2 regions of the Erwinia sp. SLM-02 genome follow, and region 2 is predicted to be linked to the other one. Evidence: predicted binding sites of a transcription regulator. Region 2 holds the regulator's gene; the other holds the start of a gene.
The links. The regulator PurR, encoded in region 2, represses purine synthesis genes. The targets are predictions, from matches to a motif close to CANGCAAACGTTTGCNTG.
Positions count from the first base shown of each region.

Region 1 (5,806 bases), 660 kb from region 2:
CGCTTTCCACTTCCCGTCCCCGGGTTCTGACGCTGAGCAATCTGAATACCGGTGAAAGCCTGAAAACGGAATTTTTTAATGGCAAAAAATATGACAAAGACGAACTTGTACGTCTGAATCATTTTTTCCGCGATTACCGGGCAAATAAAATAAAGAATATCGATCCGCATCTTTTCGATCAGCTCTTCCGTTTGCAAACTATGCTTGATACCCGCAAACCCGTTCAGCTTATTTCCGGCTACCGTTCACTGGCCACCAATAATTCTCTGCGTTCTCACAGTCGTGGCGTGGCTAAACACAGCTACCACACGCTCGGTCAGGCGATGGACTTCCATATTGAAGGCATTGCATTGAGCAATGTGCGCAAAGCTGCTCTCGCTCTGCGAGCGGGTGGTGTAGGCTATTACCCGAGCAGCAACTTTGTGCATATTGATACCGGCCCTGTCAGGCACTGGTAAAACGGAACGCCGGCGTCATGTGGTCGCCGGCAGTGGAGCGTTATGAACTATCATATTATTCCCGTAACGGCATTCGCACAGAATTGCTCGGTGATTTGGTGCCCGGAAACCCGCGAAGCGGCGCTGGTTGACCCCGGTGGCGATGCTGACAAGATTAAGCGTGAAATTGCCGCCCTGGATGTTGAAATCAGGCTGGTTCTGCTGACCCACGGCCATCTCGATCATGTCGGGGCCGCGGCCGAACTTGCAGAGCACTATGGGGTGAAAATTGTTGGCCCTCATAAGGCGGACCTGTTCTGGCTGGAAGGATTACCGACCCAGAGCCAGATGTTTGGTTTTGACTACTGCGCGCCTTTAACGCCGGATCGCTGGCTGGAAGAGGGCGAGACGGTCGCCGTAGGTAATGTTACGCTGGAAGTCCTGCTTTGCCCTGGCCATACCCCGGGGCATATTGTGTTTTTTGACCGCGCAGGCCGACTGCTGGTTTCTGGTGACGTTATTTTTAACGGTGGTGTCGGACGCTCGGATTTCCCGCAGGGCAGCCACAGTGATTTAATTGCTTCCATTCATAATAAACTTTTACCGCTGGGTGACGACGTGACATTTCTTCCCGGTCATGGTCCTGTCTCAACGTTGGGGCGAGAAAGAATCAGTAATCCCTTTCTGCAATAAATAAAAAAGCCTGCAAACGCAGGCTTTTTTATTTCATCAGAACCGTATTACAGCACGGCGACGATGGCTTCGCACAGTGGCGACATATTATCAGGGGTCATACCCGCCACGTTAACGCGACCGGAGTTTACTGCGTAAACGCCAAACTCTTCGCGCAGGCGCACAACCTGATCTTTTGTCAGCCCGCTAAACGAGAACATGCCGTTCTGGTTGATGATAAAGCTGAAATCACCTTTAGCACCTTTGTCCTGCAGCGTATTCACAAACAGCTGACGCATGCGCTGGATGCGCTGACGCATATCGGCCAGTTCCTGCTCCCACAGGGCACGAAGGGCGCTGTTGCTGAGGATAGTCGCAACCACGGCCGCACCGTGAGACGGTGGGTTAGAGTAGTTCGCCCGAATCGTCGCTTTAACCTGGCTGAATGCGGTATCCGCAACGGTTGCTTCTGCAGCCACCAGCGTGAATGCCCCTACGCGCTCGTTATACAGGCCAAAATTCTTGGAGTAGGAGCTGCAGACAATCAGTTCCTGATGGCTGGCAGCGAAGATACGCAGGCCTTCTGCATCTTCTTCCAGACCGCGTGCAAACCCCTGATAGGCGAAGTCGAACAGCGGCAGCCAGCCTTTACCCAGCGACAGTTTTGCCAGCTCTTCCCACTGCGCCGCAGTCGGGTCGATGCCGGTCGGGTTATGGCAGCAGCCGTGGAACAGCACCACGTCTCCGGCCTGTGCTTCGCTCAGGCTGCTGACCAGTGCATCAAAGTCCAGCGCGTGGTTCGCCGCGTCGTAGTAGGCGTATTCGCAGACTTCCAGGCCAGCGGCAGCGAACACGTTCTTGTGGTTCGGCCAGCTTGGATTACTGACCCAAACGCGCGTAGCGCTGGTCTGGTTAGCAATAAAATCGGCAGCAATACGCAGGGCACCGGTTCCGCCAGGCGTTTGGGCCGTGCGTGCGCGTTTTGCGCTAATGAGGGCGCTGTCGGCTGAAAACAGCAGTTCCTGCGTGCAGCGGCCAAAGTCCGCAATACCGTCAATGCTGAGGTAATTTTTGGTTGTTTCGTTTTCCAGCAGATACTGCTCAGCTTTTTTTACGCTGGTCAGCACCGGCGTTTTGCCGGTTTCATCTTTATACACCCCTATACCGAGGTTGATCTTATTTGGGCGATCGTCAGCACGAAACAGGTCGGCTAAACCAAGAATGGGATCGGCGGGTGCAGCTGCAATACGTTCAAACATAATTGAAGTCCGTTAGCTTAATCTAAAGCGAAGTGAGCAATCAGGTTACCGTCAGAAAGGCGAAATTGCCAACCGTTTGCGCTAAAAAAGCCGGGTGAAGATCAAGCTTCCCTAAAAGAAAACTTTGACGATGGTCATGCAGGTCGCTGCAATAGCGACGGCGGTCCCCATTATCCAGCGAGTCTGGTTAGCCAGCTCTTTATGCATGCCGCCAATTTCTTTATGAATGCCCGCCAGGCTCTGATGCATTTCCGTTCTCAGCTCCGCCAAATCGGTTTTAGTGGCGAATGCCTCAGACCGCGCCGTCAGGCACGCCAAATCGATTTTAATCTGGCCGGTATCTTTTTCAAGCTGCTCAATCCGATCGATCATGATGTCCATGGCGTCTTCCTTATGCCAAATCCCTGTTTAAGCATAAGTCTACGGCAGCTGTTGAAAATATCACCCTATTTGTCACGTCGGGTGCGGGTTTACGGCTGGGTTGGGAAGGGGATCGCAGAGTCGGTGTAAAAAGATGAAACCAGCGGAGAGAGGAAAAACAAAAACGGGGCCGAAGCCCCGTTTGTTGCGAGTTGCGCGGTGGGCAAGCCCACCGGCAAAAGGCAATTAGAACTGGTACTGCAGGCCAACACCAACGGTATCGTCGGTAGATTTGCCAGCTGCACGAGTGTAATCGGTGTCGTCCAGCAGGTTGATACGGTAATCAACATAGGTAGACATGTTTTTGTTGAAGTAGTAGTAGGTACCCACTTCGATGTATTTAACCAGGTCAGCGTCGCCGCCGCCGTAGGTAGAACCGTTACCGCTGAAGCCGTCCAGTTCCTTACCTTTAGACTGCAGGTAAGCGATGGATGGGCGCAGACCGAAGTCGAACTGGTACTGTGCAACCACTTCGAAGTTAGTCGTTTTGTTAGCAGCGATGTTGGTTACAGCCGCGTTGCTTGCACCGTAGTTGGTGGTGTTACGGGATTCACCGTAGAATGCCGCCAGGTATACGTTGTTTGCGTCATATTTCAGACCCAGGCCGTATGCGTCAGCTTTGTCGCCGGTGCCGTCTTCTTTCTGCTCAACGGTACGGTTAGCAGAGAAGTAAGAACCTACTGCGCTGATGCCCATGCCGGTGTCATAAGCTACAGAAGTACCCCAGCCGTCGCCGTTCTGGAACTTGGCTTCACGACCTTCGTTTTTGCCCTGGTACTGTACAGCGAAGCTCAGGCCGTCAACCAGACCGAAGAAGTTGCTGTTACGGTAAGTAGCAACACCTGAAGAACGACCGATCAGGAAGTTATCGTTGTCCTGGTACAGGGTATCATCGCCGAACACTGGCAGCTGGTCAGTGTAAGACATTGCGTCGTAGATCACGCCGTAGTTACGACCGTAGTCGAATGAACCTGCGTCACCGAATTTCAGACCAGCAAAGCCCAGACGGGTTTTGTTACCAGACTGCACGTCAGCGCCGCCTTCAGTGTGGTTAGCCTGAATGTTGTATTCCCACTGGCCGTAACCGGTCAGCTGGTCGTTAATCTGAGTTTCGCCTTTAAAACCGAAACGCACATAAGTTGCATCGCCGTCATCGCCAGCGTTGTCAGAGAAAGTGTGACGCGCATCAACTTTACCGTACAGATCCAGTTTGTTGCCGTCTTTGTTGTAGATTTCTGCTGCGTTGGCTGCACCAGCTGCTAACAGAGCTGGGATAACCACTGCAAGAATGTTGCGCTTCATCATTTTTATTACCCTCATTGGAGTTATTTGGACACCTGCCACTGCCGTCAAGAATTCATTACAGAACTATGATGAGAGTTTGGTGTCTTCCTGTGTCTGCACGCATCTTTCCATTCGTAGCGCGGTTAATCTAGTTGGAAAATGCTACTAATCTCCTATTCTGGTTACAGAAGGAAAATGTGTGTAACAAGATGTAAAAAACAGGGAACTTTGTGAGTGAACTCAAAATTTACAAAAATAAAAAAAGGCCAGCGAGGCTGGCCTTTGTATATATATGAATTTCTTATATTTAATTCTGAAATCAGAAAGAAGCGTTCCGCGGCGTGCGTGGGAAAGCGATAACGTCTCTTACATTTTGTACACCGGTGACATAGGCGATTAAACGTTCGAAACCTAAACCGAAACCTGAATGCGGCACGGTACCGTAACGACGAAGATCGCGATACCACCAGTAATCTTCTTTATTCAGGCCCATTTCTGCCAGACGAGCATCCAGCACATCCAGGCGCTCTTCACGCTGCGAACCACCGATGATTTCGCCGATGCCCGGAGCCAGCACGTCCATCGCCGCCACGGTTTTACCGTCATCGTTCAGGCGCATGTAGAACGCTTTGATGTCTTTCGGATAGTTTTTTACCACCACCGGTGCTTTGAAGTGTTTCTCAGCCAGGTAGCGCTCATGCTCGGAGGAGAGATCGATACCCCATGAAACCGCGTTCTCGAAGGTCTGGCCGGATGCCAGCAGGATCTCGACCGCTTCGGTGTAATCCACCTGGGCGAAATCGGTGGTGACAAACTGCTGCAGACGAGTGATGGCTTCTTTATCTACGCGCTCGGCGAAGAAGGCCATATCATCAGCGCGCTCTTCCAGTACCGCTTTAAAGACGTATTTCAGCATCGCTTCGGCGAGTGCGGCGTTATCTTCCAGATCGGCAAAGGCGATTTCCGGCTCCAGCATCCAGAATTCAGCCAGGTGACGGCTGGTGTTGGAGTTCTCGGCACGGAAGGTTGGACCGAAGGTATAAATTTTAGAAATCGCACTGGCGTAGGTTTCGCCGTTCAGCTGGCCGGAGACGGTCAGGAACGATTCTCTGCCGAAGAAATCTTCTTCGTAATTGACCTTACCTTCCGGCGTACGCGGCAGGTTTTCCAGATCCAGCGTGGACACGCGGAACATCTCTCCGGCACCTTCGGTATCGGAAGCGGTGATCAGCGGTGTGGAAACCCAGAAGAAGCCCTGCTCGTCAAAGAAGCGATGCAGCGCCTGGGCCAGCGTGTGACGCACGCGGGCAACGGCACCAATCAGGTTAGTACGCGGGCGCAGGTGGGCAACCTCTCGCAGATACTCAATGCTGTGGCGTTTAGCCGCCATCGGATAGGTATCCGGGTCATCAACCCAGCCCACCACTTCTACGTGGGTCGCCTGGATCTCAAAGCTCTGTCCTTCACCCGGGGATTCCACGACTTTACCGGTGACGATCACGGAACAGCCGGTGGTCAGACGCAGCACTTCATCCTGATAATTATTCAGAGAATTATTGACCACAGCCTGAACGGGATTAAAGCAGGAACCGTCATAAACGGCGATAAAGGAAATACCGGCTTTTGAATCTCTTCGGGTACGCACCCAGCCACGTACGGTGACTTCGCTGTCAACCGCAACCCGGCCGTGCAGTACATCCGCTACAGGCACAACGCTCATATAAGTCTCTCACT
Region 1 covers NZ_JAQISN010000001.1:714,246-720,051, forward strand. Annotated here, with positions in the region: gene PGH32_RS03335 (YcbK family protein) at 1-458, shown strand, start outside; gene PGH32_RS03340 (MBL fold metallo-hydrolase) at 501-1,130, shown strand; gene PGH32_RS03345 (amino acid aminotransferase) at 1,178-2,368, opposite strand; gene PGH32_RS03350 (hypothetical protein) at 2,480-2,749, opposite strand; gene ompC (porin OmpC) at 2,975-4,093, opposite strand; gene asnS (asparagine--tRNA ligase) at 4,392-5,792, opposite strand.
Region 1: the regulator PurR is predicted to act here: its motif matches at 2,434-2,451, upstream of PGH32_RS03345 (amino acid aminotransferase).

Region 2 (5,806 bases):
GTGGGTAAACACCACCTGCCACAGCTGAATATCACGCGCGCGGAAGGCACCCGCACAGGCGTTAAGATAATAACTAAACATGCGCTTAAAGCGTTCGCCGTAGTTATCCGCCAGTTCCGGCCAGGCAGCCAGGAATCGATGATACCAGGCCATCAGCGTCAGATCGTAATCGGCACCAATATTGTGCCAGTCCTCCATCACGAAATGTGGCTCACTGGCGTTGGCAATATGCCGCACAGAGGGCAGGCAACCGTTAGGGAAAATATATTTATTGATCCACGCATCCACATTTTCATCGGTCTTATTCGCTCCGATGGTATGCAGCAGGAAAATACCGTCCGGTTTTAAATTACGGTCGACGACGGAAAAATAGGTCGCGTAATTTTTAGGACCGACGTGTTCAAACATCCCTACCGAAACAATTCTGTCGAACTGCTGATTTAAATCGCGGTAATCCTGCAAAAGAATGGTGACGTCCAGCCCTTCACAGCGCTGCTGGGCCATCTTTTGCTGTTCGGCAGAAATTGTCACCCCAAACACGCTGACGCCGTAGTGGCGAGCGGCATATTCCGCCAGCCCACCCCAGCCGCAGCCGATATCCAGCAGCGACATACCGGGTGAAAGCTGGAGCTTTTCGCAGATCATTTTCAACTTTGCTTCCTGCGCCTGCTCAAGCGTTTCTGCCTCTTTCCAGTAACCGCAGGAATATTGCATATACGGGTCAAGCATCAGTGAAAACAGGTCATTACCGAGATCGTAATGCTCTTTACCGACGATCCACGCTCTTTTACGCGACTGAAGATTGGTCAGACGCGCGGCGGCAACGCGCAGCGTATCTTTGAAATGGTGGGGGAGTTGTTGATCGAGTTTTGCCAGCAGCACGCGTTGGAAAAAAATATCCAGCCGATCGCACTGCCACCAGCCGTCCATATAGCTTTCACCCAAACCGAGCGAGCCTTCCTGCAGCACGCGTTTAAAAAAGTCCGGATGTGTGATTCTGATATCCCATGGACGGGAACCGTTTATTTCTATGTCAGCCTTGCGCAACATCTCCTGGACAATTCGGTACCACTGGTTGTGTTCCAGGCTCACTTCTTCTATACACGATGAACTCATTAGCTTCTCCATCACCCTGTGTGATTGAAACCCGAGAAAAGAATAGTCAAATTCTACAAGTCTATGAGAAAACTCACGGCAGAGCCGCAGTCTGATATCCGACGTTAACAGAGGATTGAATTATAACCGACAGAGGCTGAAACAGACGTAACACGAGAAGATGACAGCCTTGTCAGAAAAAAACACCGGACATTGCTAAAGCAATCTGCGGTTTTAAATGTTGGTAACTTGTTATTTTGTAGTGCCTGACGAGTATATGCTCCCGTCAGACAATATTCAATGCATTATTGTTAGCATGCTAACCAAGTGATTTTACTGCATATCAGCATGGATTTTCCATCGTTTGTAATGCCATTTTCCTGGCGGCTTTGCGCTGTATCAGATAGCCAATTGTAGCCAGTAAAATGGTCAGTAACATGACAAACACGGTCGTGTGTAGCGGTGACTCAATCCATGTTGAAACCGCCAGACTGGCGATAAAGCACATCCCCAGCTGCAGCATATTTTGCAACGCCGCGGCTTTACCCGTGGCCTGCGGGAAGGGCAGCAGGGCGCTGGACACCACCACCGGGTAAATCGCACCGCTGGACATCGACATCAGACAGAACGGCGCCAGCAGGCTGAACAATGACGGCGTCTGCTGCTGCGCGGAGATGAACAGTGCAATCACGCCAAGGCTGAAGCACAGCAGCAGCCACGGCAGCAGCTGGCCGCCGGAGAACCGATTAAGCAGCGCACGGCAGCCAAATCCGCCAATCAAAAAGGCGATGGTCTGCGGCACGTAGCTCAGGCCGATATCGGCCGGTGACAGGCCCAGATTGCCAAGAATAAACGGCGAGCCGGTAAGCCAGGCGAAGAAGCTGGCGGAACAGGCGGCGAAAATAAGAACGTTGCCGCTGTAAACCGGGGATTTCAGCAGCATCAGGAAGCCGGGTGCCGGACCCTGCGGCGCGGTGTTTTCAGCGGATGCCCGGCCTGCAAGGCGAAGCGTTGGGACCAACAGCGCCACGCTAATCAGCAGCAGTGCAACGAAGATAGCCCGCCAGGAAAAATGCTCAAGCAGCCAGGCGCCCAGCAGCGGCGCCAGCGCGGGGGAAAGCGCGACCAGTGGCATGATGGTGGCGAATACGCGTTTAGCCTGCGCGGCACTGTAGCGATCGACAACCAGCGCCTGCCAGCTGACGGCGGCAGCGCAAACGCCCACCGCCTGCAGGAAGCGGAAAAAGAGCAGCCACGCTGCGGATTCAACCCACATCATCGCCGCGCAGCCGATGGCGAACAGCCCAAGCCCCACCAGCAGCACCGGTTTACGCCCAAGACGGTCGGATAACGATCCCCAGATAAGCTGCGCGCAGGCGAAGCCGGCCAGAAAAATACTCAGACTGGCGCTGATCGCACCCGAACCGGTGGCCAGATCCTGCTGCATCTCGCCAAAAGCGGGCAGGTACATATCGGTAGCAAGAAAACCCAGCATGCTGAGCAGGGCCAGATAAACAATAAAGAATTTTGAGGGCATAGTTGACTCGTAGAGGGCAGTTTTTTTTCGCTGGAAGTGTAAAGGGATGCAGTTGGGCTTGTGAAACGGTAATATTAGTCGGTTGCGTTGAAAATTTTTGCAGGCAAAAATTATGTGGTCAGAACATTCTCTGGAAGTGATTGAAGCGGTGGCCAGAACCGGCAGCTTTACCGCCGCGGCGGCTGAACTTCACCGGGTCCCCTCCGCCGTGAGCTATACGGTGCGCCAGCTGGAGCAGTGGCTGGCCGTCAGCCTGTTTGAGCGCCGCCACCGGGATGTGGTACTGACCGAGGCCGGGCGCGTATTCAGCGAGGAAGGGCGTTCTGTTATCAAAAAAATGCTTTCCACGCGCCGGCGCTGCCAGCAGGTGGCAAACGGCTGGCGTGGCCAGATTAATATTGCCGTCGATCGCATCGTCAGACCGCAGCGCACCCGCCAGCTTATCGTCGATTTCTATCGTCACTTTCCCGACATGGAACTGCATATATTCCCCGAGGTGTTTAACGGCGTATGGGATGCCCTGGCGGATGGGCGCGTGGATGTGGCGATCGGTGCCACCCAGGCGGTGCCGGTAGGGGGGCGTTTTGCCTTTCGAGATATGGGCAGCCTGAACTGGCGCTGTGTGGTGCAAAGCGGGCATACCTTGCTGGCACAGCCGGGGCCGCTCAGTGACGACCTGCTGCGCGAGTGGCCCTCCATGACGCTGGAAGACACCTCGCGATCGTTGCCAAAACGCACCACCTGGACGCTGGATAATCAACGACGGCTGGTGGTCCCGGACTGGGAAAGCGCCCTGGACTGTCTGCGTGCCGGGCTGTGCGTGGGGATGATCCCGGGGCACTTTGCGCAAACCTGGATCGCTCAGGGAGGGATCGCCGAACTGGCGCTGGCGAATCCGTTTCCGATCAGCCCCTGCTGCCTGAGCTGGTCGGAACAGAGCGCCTCACCCGCGCTGAGCTGGCTGCTGGAGTATCTTGGCGACAGCGAAACGCTGAATGCGGAATGGCTGTGTGAACCGTCCGCCTGAGCGAACGGCCGGGCCGGATGGGATCAGCGACGATAGTCGCGGAACGGACCGTCAGCGACGGAACGGCGTTCAATCAGTGAAGGATGAACTTCGATAGTCTGCGGCTCTTCACGCTTGCTGGTGATGCGGTCAAGCAGCATATCGAAGGCGGTTTCTCCCAGCCGCTCTTTCGGCTGGTGCACCGTGGTCAGCGCCGGGGTGAAATAGCGCGCGTTGCGCACGTTATCATAACCGATCACCGAAATATCCTGCGGAACGCGCAGGCCCATCTCATCGGCCGCGCAAATCGCGCCCATCGCCATCACGTCCCCACCGCAGAAAATAGCGGTAGGGCGCTGTTTCTGGCCGAGGATTTGCTGCATGGCCCGATAGCCGGATTCGGGTTCGAAGTCGCCCTGAACCAGCCACTCTTCGCGCAGGGTGATGCCGGCTTCGTTCAGTGCCTTAAGAAAACCGGCATGGCGTCCGCCGCCGGTATTGCGTTCCAGCTGACCCGGGATTGCGCCGATATCGCGATGTCCACGCTCAATCAGGTAGCGCCCGGCCAGATAGCCACCCTCAAAGGCGTTGTCCAGTACGGTATCGGTAAAGTCGCCGCGCGCTTCACCCCAGTCCATCACCACCATCGGGATATTGCGGTGGTCTTCCAGCATAGCGATCAGGGAATCCGGGTACTCAGAGCACATCACCAGCAGCCCGTCGACGCGCTTTTGCGCCATCATCGACAGGTAAGCCTGCTGCTTATTCAGGTCGTTATGGGCGTTTCCAAGGATCAGGGTATAGCCTTTGGCAAAGCAGCGGTTTTCCACGGCTTCAATGATTTCGGCAAAGTAGGGTGCTTCGCTGGATGTTGCCAGCAGGCCGATAGTTTTGGTGTGGTTAACCTTGAGGCTGCGTGCCACGGCGCTGGGGGAATAGTGCAATTCTTTAATTGCTGCCCATACCGCTTCACGAGTCTCTTCAGCTACAAAGCGCGTTTTATTAATTACGTGGGACACCGTAGTGGTCGAAACCCCGGCTCGCTTTGCCACATCCTTAATTGTTGCCATTAAACTTATACTCCTGGTGTTATCGTAACTATTTGATAACAGGTTGGTTAAACGTTTGCCTGGGTGCAGCCTTTTCCCGCCAGACCAAAATGGTTTGGGTGCTGCCGCAACGGGTCGGAAAGGGGAAAAAATCGTCCGTAGAGTGACTGCAGAGCTGGCAAAAACCGTTTCCGCTGCTGTTGCGCAACGGAAAAGAGGAATTCTAACAAGGCTGCGCAGAGAAAACGAGATTTTTACGGGTAACTGTGGGAAAATCTTTGTGCATACATTTTACAGGGTTATTAAGGAGAGACGATGAGTACCGATCTGAAATTCTCACTGCTGACCACGGTGGGTGCGCTTCTGATGATTATTGCATTTAGCTTCACGGCTATTCTGCACTAAAAAAATCGGGAGGAGCCAGGCTCCTCCCGATTTGCATCTGCATCCGGCGTTGCGCAATCAGCGAATGGTTTTGGGTGTCATCATCCGACGGGCACCAATGTAGTGCTCCTGCCAGTAATCATCGCCCAGCGCGCTCACCTGGATATCTTTGCCGGTTCTCGGCGACTGAATGAATTTCCCACCGCCAAGATACACACCAACGTGATCGGCAGTGCCGCGGCCGTTGATACGGAAGAACACCAGGTCACCTTTTTCAAGCTTGTCGCGCTTGATCGCAGCGGCATCGCGCAGGTGATACATTTCATTTGCCGTGCGCGGGATTTTGAATTTCACCAGATCTTTATAGGCATACCACACCAGCCCACTGCAGTCGAAACCCGTCTGCGGCGACGTGCCGCCCCACTGATAGGGCTTACCGAGCTGGCCCATCAGCTTGTTCATCGCGGTTTCACGCGCTTTCTGGTAGCGGGCGCGGTGCGCCTTACTCAGCTTAAGCGGGGATTCAGGCGACTCAACTTCATCACGCTCGATAGCGCGCAGCGGGCCTTTCCTGCCTTTTTTGGTCTGTAATGATGCCAGACGCTCGCGACCGTAGCGCTTTTTCTCCATTTTACCGATGCGCGTTGTTTTCACTTCGCGAGCGGCAGTGGCTTCCTGACTTTTTTTCAGCTTTGCCTTTTGGGACGCAGAGACTTTGGCTTGTTTAAGCGCGGG
Region 2 covers NZ_JAQISN010000001.1:1,377,485-1,383,290, forward strand. Annotated here, with positions in the region: gene cfa (cyclopropane fatty acyl phospholipid synthase) at 1-1,116, opposite strand, end outside; gene punC (purine nucleoside transporter PunC) at 1,439-2,632, opposite strand; gene punR (DNA-binding transcriptional activator PunR) at 2,745-3,659, shown strand; gene purR (HTH-type transcriptional repressor PurR) at 3,683-4,708, opposite strand; gene cydH (cytochrome bd-I oxidase subunit CydH) at 5,003-5,092, shown strand; gene PGH32_RS06410 (C40 family peptidase) at 5,150-5,806, opposite strand, start outside.